DNA from 3 places in the Clostridium sp. TJA020 genome. Region 1 is predicted to be linked to each of the others. Evidence: riboswitches for the same ligand, from Rfam matches in the RefSeq annotation. Region 1 holds a riboswitch; each other region holds the start of a gene.
The links. A riboswitch is a leader RNA that binds a small molecule or an ion and turns the genes downstream of it on or off. The one in region 1 is predicted to bind thiamine pyrophosphate.
Positions count from the first base shown of each region.

Region 2: linked by a shared signal. The riboswitch ahead of thiD (bifunctional hydroxymethylpyrimidine kinase/phosphomethylpyrimidine kinase) and the one ahead of thiW (energy coupling factor transporter S component ThiW) in region 1 are both predicted to bind thiamine pyrophosphate.
Region 3: linked by a shared signal. The riboswitch ahead of thiT (energy-coupled thiamine transporter ThiT) and the one ahead of thiW (energy coupling factor transporter S component ThiW) in region 1 are both predicted to bind thiamine pyrophosphate.

Region 1 covers NZ_JBZEFC010000004.1:160,805-164,090, forward strand. The annotation lists gene AC4FQ1_RS08685 (response regulator transcription factor) at 1-223, opposite strand, end outside; gene AC4FQ1_RS08690 (hypothetical protein) at 258-767, opposite strand; gene thiW (energy coupling factor transporter S component ThiW) at 905-1,414, opposite strand; TPP riboswitch at 1,483-1,593, opposite strand; gene AC4FQ1_RS08700 (hypothetical protein) at 1,594-2,154, opposite strand; gene sdaAA (L-serine ammonia-lyase, iron-sulfur-dependent, subunit alpha) at 2,237-3,115, opposite strand; gene sdaAB (L-serine ammonia-lyase, iron-sulfur-dependent subunit beta) at 3,115-3,286, opposite strand, start outside.
Region 2 covers NZ_JBZEFC010000001.1:44,045-47,330, reverse strand. The annotation lists gene cytX (putative hydroxymethylpyrimidine transporter CytX) at 1-1,049, opposite strand, end outside; gene thiD (bifunctional hydroxymethylpyrimidine kinase/phosphomethylpyrimidine kinase) at 1,042-1,869, opposite strand; TPP riboswitch at 1,977-2,092, opposite strand; gene AC4FQ1_RS00210 (acyl-CoA dehydratase activase) at 2,151-2,909, opposite strand; gene AC4FQ1_RS00205 (double-cubane-cluster-containing anaerobic reductase) at 2,917-3,286, opposite strand, start outside.
Region 3 covers NZ_JBZEFC010000006.1:88,716-92,001, reverse strand. The annotation lists gene glmM (phosphoglucosamine mutase) at 1-693, shown strand, start outside; gene thiT (energy-coupled thiamine transporter ThiT) at 746-1,447, opposite strand; TPP riboswitch at 1,485-1,591, opposite strand; gene AC4FQ1_RS10125 (cyclase family protein) at 2,042-2,674, shown strand; tRNA gene AC4FQ1_RS10120 (tRNA-Met) at 2,763-2,838, opposite strand; gene AC4FQ1_RS10115 (hypothetical protein) at 2,909-3,073, opposite strand; gene AC4FQ1_RS10110 (cysteine desulfurase family protein) at 3,265-3,286, shown strand, end outside.

The DNA.
Region 1 (3,286 bases):
CTTCTCTTATTTTTTTTATTATATCTTCTCCGCTTATTCCAGGTAACATTAAATCTATAAGCACAGCATCATAATCATAAAGTTCTATGCATAATCTTCCTTCACTGCCTGAAAAAGCTTGAGTAACATTATATCCTTCTTTAGTTAAAATTCTATATATTAATCCATTTATATCTTGATCATCTTCAATTATTAAAATTCTTTCTTCCCCTATGTTTTTCATCTTATCCCTCTTCTTTCAACCTTTTTATAAATAATTATAAACTTTTAAAAAAGACCTTTCTTATATTATAAATTATAACAATTATAATTATAACTACCAAATAATTAAATATTAAACTTAAGTTATACCTGTGCCACAATACTGTGTCCATAATTCTTATATGTTTTCCAATTGGATACCAATCATACACATTTAATGTTAAAGTATCAATATTATTTATATCATCAACAAAACTGCCCTTAACTAAAAAATCTACATACTTAGGTTTACCTAAATTAAATGTAGATAATTCTTTATATGGAGTATTTCCAATGGCATTAACTTCTGAATAATTTATATCATTTAAATTATTTACACTTGCATATGCTTTTATATAAGAAGAACCTTTTATAACTAATGGTTCCTCTTTATTTATATTGTATTGAACTATTAAATTAACTCCATTTCCATCAAAACATGTATAATCTGCTGCTTTCTTGTATGGTAAATATGGTATGCCAAATAAAATTATTAATAAAACTATATTTATTATAATTTTTTTCACTGTAACACTCCTTTGTTTAGTAGTCATTTGTATAATTATATAAAGTAGCATTAAAATTTATTAATCTTTATAAATTCTATTTACATCTATATCTTATTTAATATTAATCAAAACATTTAAAAACTAATATTAATAATTTAAATATTATCTTTTTTCATAACTAATATTTTATTTATTAATGATATTTTCAAGAAGGCATATGCAAAAATTGCTCCAACTATACAGCTTAATGAAAATGGTATTACATATAAAAATAATGATGCTTCTTTTCCAAGCAATAAAGATGCTATTGGATATGCAAGCATAGCACCTATGATTCCTGTCCCTATAAATTCTCCTATAACTGCAGAAAACATATTTTTAAACCATTTATAAAATAAACCTGCAAATAATGCACCAATCATACTTCCTGGAAAAGCTAACAAACTTCCAGTTCCTAATATATTCCTAATAAATGATGAAGAAAATGCATTTAAAATTGCAAACCAAGGACCTAAAGTTATTCCTGAAATAACATTTACAAAATGTTGAATTGGAGATATTTTTGCTCCAAACATAGGTATTGAAAATGTTCCAAAAAGTACAGATATTCCAATAAGCAATCCACTTAATAATAATTTGTAAGTTAAGTTTTTTTCTTTATTCATTATAAAATCCCTCCAAAATAAAAATTGAGTATAACCTTAAGGTTATACTCAATTTATTAAATATATTTATATTCATAAATAAGCACTCCCTACGTTGGTACTAACCATATCAGGTAATAAGGGTTTAGAAATTTTTAATTTCAATCTCAGCAAAACTTATGGCTCCCCTAGCTTTAAATTTATCTTTTTCTTACATCTTGTAATTCTCTTTTTAATAATTCTACTTCACAAACAAGATTATTTATATCAGACTTTAGTTTTTTTATTTCTTCTTCATATTTTATATTCTTATTAGTTGTAGTAGATTCTGTTGTGTTTATTGAACTTGTAGTTCCATCATTTGCATTATCTGGAGTTGGGTTTTGTTCACAAAAAGGATTTCCTACATTTTTATATTTTCTATTATAATATCTTCCTGGTCCATTTTGAAAATATTGTTGTTGTGCACTATATGTTAAAATAACTTGTCCTATTAACTCAAACCAGTTTCCTATAGAGTTTTGAATATTAAATGGCATATTTCCTGACATTACTTGACCAATTATATCTCCAATAAGCACAAACATTTGTGGATGTAAATCTTGAAATCCTCCTGGAACATCACTACACTGTTCATTTGGATCTGAACTTGCACTATTGTTAGAAGTTCCACTATTATTACAGTTTGAATTATTTTTATTATTAAAATTATTTTCAAATAATGATGAAAATTCATTTATAAATTCATTAAAATCATTCATTTCGTATAATCCAATTTAAATCCCTTAAATAGTACTTTCAGTTATTATAGTATTCTAAATAACCATTCTTATTACTATATATTTATTCTTCTCCAAAAACTTTTTTTCTAAGTTCAATTCCTGTCTTTGTTATTGCAACTCCCCCCATTGCAGTTTCTCTTAATGATGGTGGTAATTGTCTTCCTACTTTATACATAGCTGAAACTGTATCATCAAATGGAATTTTTGATTCTACTCCAGCCATAACTAAATCTGCTGTACAAAGTGCACTAACAGCTCCTGCTGCATTTCTTTTAGCGCAAGGAATTTCAACAAGACCTGCAACTGGGTCACACACAAGTCCTAATATATTTTTAAGAACTATTGCAGCAGCATCTAAACTTTGCTTTGTGCTTCCTCCCATCATATATACAGTAGCTGCTGATGCCATTGCAGCTGCTGAACCACATTCTGCTTGACAACCTCCTTCTGCTCCTGATACTGTTGCATTCATTGCTATAATAGTTCCTATAGCTGCTGATGCAAAAAGCCCCATAATAAGTTCATCTTCTGTTTTATTTAACTTACCACCAGCTGCCAATATAACTGCTGGAAGTATTCCACATGAACCAGCTGTAGGACAAGCAACTATTCTTCCCATTGATGCATTAACCTCTGATGATGATAATGCCATTGCCATTGCAAGTACTGTTGTTGTACCAGTTAATGTTTTATTTGATTTTAAATATTCATGTATTTTATATCCATCTCCTCCAATAAGTCCACTTACTGAATAAACTTCCTTTTCCATTCCTTCTGTAGCAGAATCAATCATAACTTTTATAGTTTTTCTCATTCTTTCTATAACAGTTTCTCTTGAATCGCCTGACTTTTCCATCTCCATCTCAATAGCATATTCTGCTAAAGAAATATTTCGTTCCTCACATATTTGTAAAAGTTCTTCTCCACTTCTTGCTTGCATTATTCTTCACCTTCCTTAACAGGATTTATCATTATTACTCTGCTTATATGTTCTATATTCTTTATTTTATTTATTGTTTCATCATCAATTCCATGATCTAATTCAAAAACCATATTTGCTCCTTGTCCCTTTTGCTTTCTAAACACACTCATAAATGCAATATTTATTCCT
Region 2 (3,286 bases), on a different contig from region 1:
GATTTAATATTTATAAGAACATTTTTTTCAAGTCTCCTCTTAAGTAAAAAATAATCAGAAATTAAAATTGCAAATAAAGGTGCAAAAACTGAACCTATTGCATACAAGAAACCTTCATAGTTTTCCATTTGAACTAATAGTGCTACTATAGTTCCTATAATAGTCATAATAAGTCCAATTTTTCTTTCATTTAGTTTTGGCATTATATTTAAAAATGATATACCTGCTGAATATATATCTAAAAATGTAGTTGTTACCGTTGATAACACTATAATGCTAAGTGCTATAATTCCTAAATTAGAAACTAGCATTATGTAAGATGGGTCTGAGCTATTTGAAACTATTGAAGCTCCAAGACCTATTATAAACATCCATGAACTGCCTAAAAAATAACCTATAAAACTTCCATATACAGCACTTTTTCCGTTCTTTGCAAATCTTGTATAATCTGCAATAAGAGGAAGCCATGAAAGAGGCATAACTATATTTAATTCCAAAGCTTGTCCTATAGATATTTCACCATCAAAAGTTTTTGAAAATACTGCTCCATCTTTAAATATTATAAAACCAAGCACTAAAGTTAAAATAAATAATAAACTTACAGCTATAACATTTAAATTTTTCATACCATCTCTACCAAACCATATCCATATACCAGTTAAAATAGAAATTAAAATAATACAAATAAATAAATTATCAAATCCCCAAATACTTTTTGTTATTAATTGAACTGATGTAGCAGCGGCTCTTATCATAACGGCTGTCCATCCAATAAGCTGAAGTACATTTAATATAGAAAATAAATAAGTTCCATATTTTCCAAAGGATATTCTTGTTGATGTTATAGCAGGTACACCTTCTTTAAATCCTATAAACCCACCAAGAACTAATATTATAGTTCCAATTAAATGTCCAACAATTATCACTTCTAATCCTTTTGTAAATCCAAGAGGGGCAAGTAAACCTCCTGTTAATATTTCAGCTATTGAAATAGCTGCTCCAAACCATAAAAAAGATAATGTAAAAAATCCAAATTTCTTGTTATTCATTTATTAACCCTGCCTTTTTATATAATTCATAAAAATGATTTGTTGGTCCAACACCATGTCCTATATCTAGGGAATGAATAATAGCTATTGTTATATAATCCTTTGACCTTTTAATAGCTTCTTCAATACTAAAGCCTAAAGCTAAATTTGAGGCTATTGCAGATGATATAGTACAGCCTGTTCCATGAGTGTTTTTTGTATTTATTTTTTCTGCATAAAACTTATATATGTTTTCTCCATCATATAAAATATCAACAGCTTTATCTCCTTCCATATGTCCACCCTTTAAAAATACATTTTTACAACCAAGTTTATAAATTTCTTTAGCAGCAAGCTCCATATCTTCAACTGTTTCTATTTCTACCTTTTCTGAATTTACTTCACTTATTATTTCTAAAGCTTCTGGTACATTTGGAGTAATTACATAAGCTAGAGGAATAAGCTCTTTAATTAATGCACTTTTTGATTCTGGCTTTAATAAAGAATAACCACTCTTTGATATCATTACTGGGTCTAAAACTAAATTTTTAGGTTTATATTTTTTTAATTTCTCACTTATTATGTTAATTGTAGAAATTTTCGATACCATACCAATTTTTACCGCATCAACATTAATATCCTCAAAAATTGCATCGATTTGAGCTCCAATAATTTCTTCATCAATATCTTGTACTTTAAATACTCCCATAGTATTTTGAGCAGTTATAGCAGTTATTACGCTCATTCCATAAACTCCATTTGCACTAAAGGTTTTTAAATCAGCTTGTATTCCTGCTCCTCCACAGCTATCTGATCCTGCAATAGTTAAAACATTTTTCACATTTAACACCTATCCTTCTACTAATTTTATAGAAGATTTTTTAAATATATTTAAAATAAAAAAGGTACAAGCAGAAAACGCTTGTACCTCAATATACAAAAATACTTAAAATATATTCAAACATCTTCCTACGCTGGTATTATCCATCTCAGGTTCATAGGGTCAGAAAATTTTAAGGTTTTCAATCTCAGCTGGCCAAATCCCAGCCCCCCTGTGTCTTAAATTATTTAATTTTTACAGGTTAATTTTAGCACTATATAAAATTTTATTCAACATTTTTATTAGTTTATTTTTTGCCATCCAATTACAGCAGCTCCAATTGCACCTACAAATTGACTTAATTTATGAGTGTATACATTTTTATTTAAGTAACTTTCTATTGTATCTTTAAATATTTTTGAGTTAGCAAGTCCACCGCTAAAAAATATATCACCTTCTAAATTTAATCTATTTGCAAAATTAGCTGTTCTTTTACTAATTGAATGAACAACTCCAAGAGCAATATCTCCTCTATCAACATCATTTGCTAGAAGACTTATTATTTCACTTTCTGCAAATACAGTGCACATACTTGATATATTTACAGGTGTCTTATTCGTTATAAATTCATCAATATTATTAATATCTTCTTCTAGTATTCTCATCATAACATCTATAAATCTTCCTGTTCCAGCTGCACATTTATCATTCATTAAAAAATCTACAACATTTAATGATTTATCAAGTAAAATAGCCTTTGAATCTTGTCCACCAATATCTATTACAGCTCTTATGTTAGGATTTAAAAAAGCAGCTCCCCTTGCATGACAAGTTATTTCAGTAACTTGTTTATTTGCTTCTTTTAAAAGCTTTCTTCCATATCCAGTTGTAACTACATATTTAACTTTGTCACTATAAAGCTTATTAAATACTTTATAAATACTTTCTTTTGGCTTAGCTGCAGTTTTTATTATTAAAGTTTCAACTATTTCATTTCCATCAAATAAAACTCCCTTTGTTGTTGTGGAGCCTGAATCTATTCCTAAAGTATATCTTTCCATAAAACTCCTAAAGCATTTCAATAAATGCAGCCATTCTAGTATTTAATTGTCCAATATCTGATGATGAGAAATCAGTTTCCACACTCATATAAGGCTTTTTCTTTTCATCATTTACAAATCTCTTAATTGATAGAGTTTCAACATTGTATGTATGACAAGCTGTTAATATTACATCAACAACAGCATCAACTTTATATTCATCTATCATTTTATCTAAAAGCTTAATTCTATTTGGATTAGGAGTCATACATGAACATCCAATAGATAAATATTTACGAGCTAATGCATCATAAACATCTGGATTTTCTTCATCTACTAAATCTTCAACTGCTTTTGCTCCACTACAATTTTCAAGTGCAACAACATATCCTCCATTA
Region 3 (3,286 bases), on a different contig from region 1:
ACTCATCCAGAAGAACTTATGGAATATGTGGTTAAAAAGGGTTGTGATGTTGGATTCGCATTTGATGGAGATGCAGATAGATGTTTAGCTGTTGATGAAGAGGGAAATTTAGTTAATGGAGATTTTATATTAACTTTATGTGCTAAATATTTAAAAGAAATAGGAAGACTTAAAGAAGACACTTTAGTAGTTACAGTTATGAGTAATTTAGGACTAGATATTGCTTGTAAAGAATTAGGAATAAAAACTGTAAAAACTAAAGTTGGAGATAGATACGTATTAGAAGAAATGCTAGATAAGGGATACGTAATTGGTGGAGAGCAATCAGGTCATATTATATTCTTAGAATGTAATACAACAGGAGATGGATTAGTTACTGCATTACAAGTTGCATCAATATTAAAGAGAAGCAATAAAACTTTAAGTGAGTTATGTTCAATTATGAGAGAGCTTCCTCAAGTTTTAGTAAATGCAACAGTACCTAATGATAAAAAAGATATTTACTTAAAGGATGCTGAAATAATAGCTGAAATAGAAAGAATGGAAAAATTAATGGATGGAAGAGGACGGGTTTTAATAAGACCTTCAGGAACAGAACCATTAGTTAGAGTTATGCTAGAAGGTGAAGATCAAGAAGAAATAGATAATCTAGCTCATAACTTAGCTGATATGATATTAGATAAGTGTAAATAAATTTTAATTATAGTTAAAATGAGAAGTTATTTTAAAATAACTTCTCATTTTTTTATACAGCTTTTATTGAATTATCAGTAAACTCGGGGTTTAAGGTTCTTAATAATCTACTTGTTGGAATAAGTTTTAAAATAATCATGCATATTATCATTTCAGCTCCAACTAAAGGAAGATTTACTACTGCTGAATATAATAACGCACCCATTTCAGCTGGTGCAAATGAACCAAAGAACACGACTCCTGATATAAAGTGACATAAAAATTTTGTAAGAAATGCTACAAAGACACCTAGCAATCTATGATTTTTTCTGAAATAATTTATTCCAGCAAGTCCCATAGCTAGTGATGGTAATGGATAATCAAAAAGCATTTGAATTGGATGTATTATATATGGATCAGTGAATAAATTAATTATTCCGTACAGAAATCCAGTTAAAAAACCTATTTCTTTACCATAAGCAAATGCTATTATAAGTATTGGTACCATACAGCCTAAAGTTATACTTCCTCCTTGAGGAAATCTATATAGTCTAAAAACATTAAGAATTGTAGAAAGTGCTAAGGCGATAGCTATATTGGTCATTATTCTTGCATTTAATTTAATTTTTCTAAATTTAAATAAAGCAAAGAATAGAACCAAACAAGCGATTATAGTTAGTATAGACATAGGACTTTCTAAAATTGTCCTAAATTTTTCTGGGATATTTGTATAAAGATTTGTAAATCTTTCTCCCCAATCATTTAAAAATTCCATAAAAAAAACCTCCTATTTGTGCTAGAAGGACGTAAAAGAACTGAGTCTTTTGCTTTCCTACGCCGGTATTATCCAGATCAGGTTAAAGGGTTAATGCTAATATATAAGCATTTCTCAGCCACAAAGGCACCCCTAGCACATAAAATAATATTTTATTGACAAGCTTATTGTAATATTACAGGTTTATAATGTCAATAAATTTCAAACATTAAATGAAATATAAGTTAATAAGTGGTAAAATTTAATGGTGATTAAAGCTTATAAAAATAATTATAGTATATAGTTGGATTTAAATAATCGTATTAAAATAATCGTATTAAAATACAAATAGCTATAAACTTTTTATCATATAGACTGGAGAAAATGTAATTTAAAATACGAATATAATTTTTTTATTTATATGTTGAGTTAGCAAGAACATCATTTATAGAATAGGTTATGTATCTAAGTTAAGAAATTTTCCTGAATATATTAAAGGAGTGAATTAAGTTAATAATAGATAGAGTAATTTAAAATAGTAATTATTATTTTAAATATATAGTTAAAGCATCTATAAAGATTAAATAAAAATATCAAAATGAAAAGGTGATTAAAGTGAAAATATATGATTTAACACATTATTTAGAAGATAATATGACTTCTTATTCAGAAGAAGAAGGATATTTTAAAAAAGAATTAAGTACAATAGATAAGGAGGGATACAATGTATTAAAAATATCTTTATCATCACATACTGGAACTCATATGGATTTTCCAAGGCACGTATTTAGTGATGGGAAATCCTTAGATTCTTTTAATGTAGAAGACTTTATAGGAAGAGCATATATGATAAATTGCAAAGAAAGAAATATAATAGACTTAAAGTTTATTTTAAAGTATAAAGAGGAAATAGAAGAGTGTGAGTATTTAATATTAAATACAGGATATGAAAAATATTGGAATGATAAAAAATATTTTTTAAATTATCCTAGATTATCTTATGAAGCATCAAGATTTCTTAGTAACATAAGAACATTAAAAGGCATAGGGGTGGACTGTATATCTATTGATTGTGAAGATGATGAAAAGTTAATAAATCATAAAAATCTTTTGAAAAATAATAAGCTTATAATAGAAAACCTTTGTGGATTAGATAAAATAAATGGTAATTTTAAGATAATAATAGCACCATTAAAAATAAAATCTGGAGATGGAGCACCTTCCAGAGTTTATGGAATAAATAATTAAAGAAAATATAAGTTAAAGAAGACTTCAATTAAAAATAAAATTTTAATTAAACTTAAAAGCTAGTTAGAAATCTAACTAGCTTTTTTTTTGGTTGCGGGAGCAGGACTTGAACCTACGACCTTCGGGTTATGAGCCCGACGAGCTACCAACTGCTCCATCCCGCGATATTTATTTAAATCATTCAGTAGGTTAACTATACTCCTAAATAAACACTTTGTCAACTAATTTATAAAATTATATAATTTTTACTTCTTTATGACCACAAGTAGGGCATTTAAAATTAATCTTTTCTATCTTTGAATTATCATAAGCATATAAGTCTTCATTCATAATATCTCCACAAATAGGACAAATTAAAGTTTTTGAATTATTATTTGAAATTTTAGTTTTATTATTCATGATATCATCTCCTAAAAATAAGATATCACATTACTGAAAAAAGTAAAATGAAAATATTACTTTAAAAAAATAGAAAAAGCTGATATTATATCAATAAAGTTAAATCATAGTAAACATATAGGAATACTAAGAATATAATTTGGAATTAAGTTTATTTTAAAGGTAAATACTAATAAAAAGGAGGTATTACTTTGGAGATTTATTTAGATAATT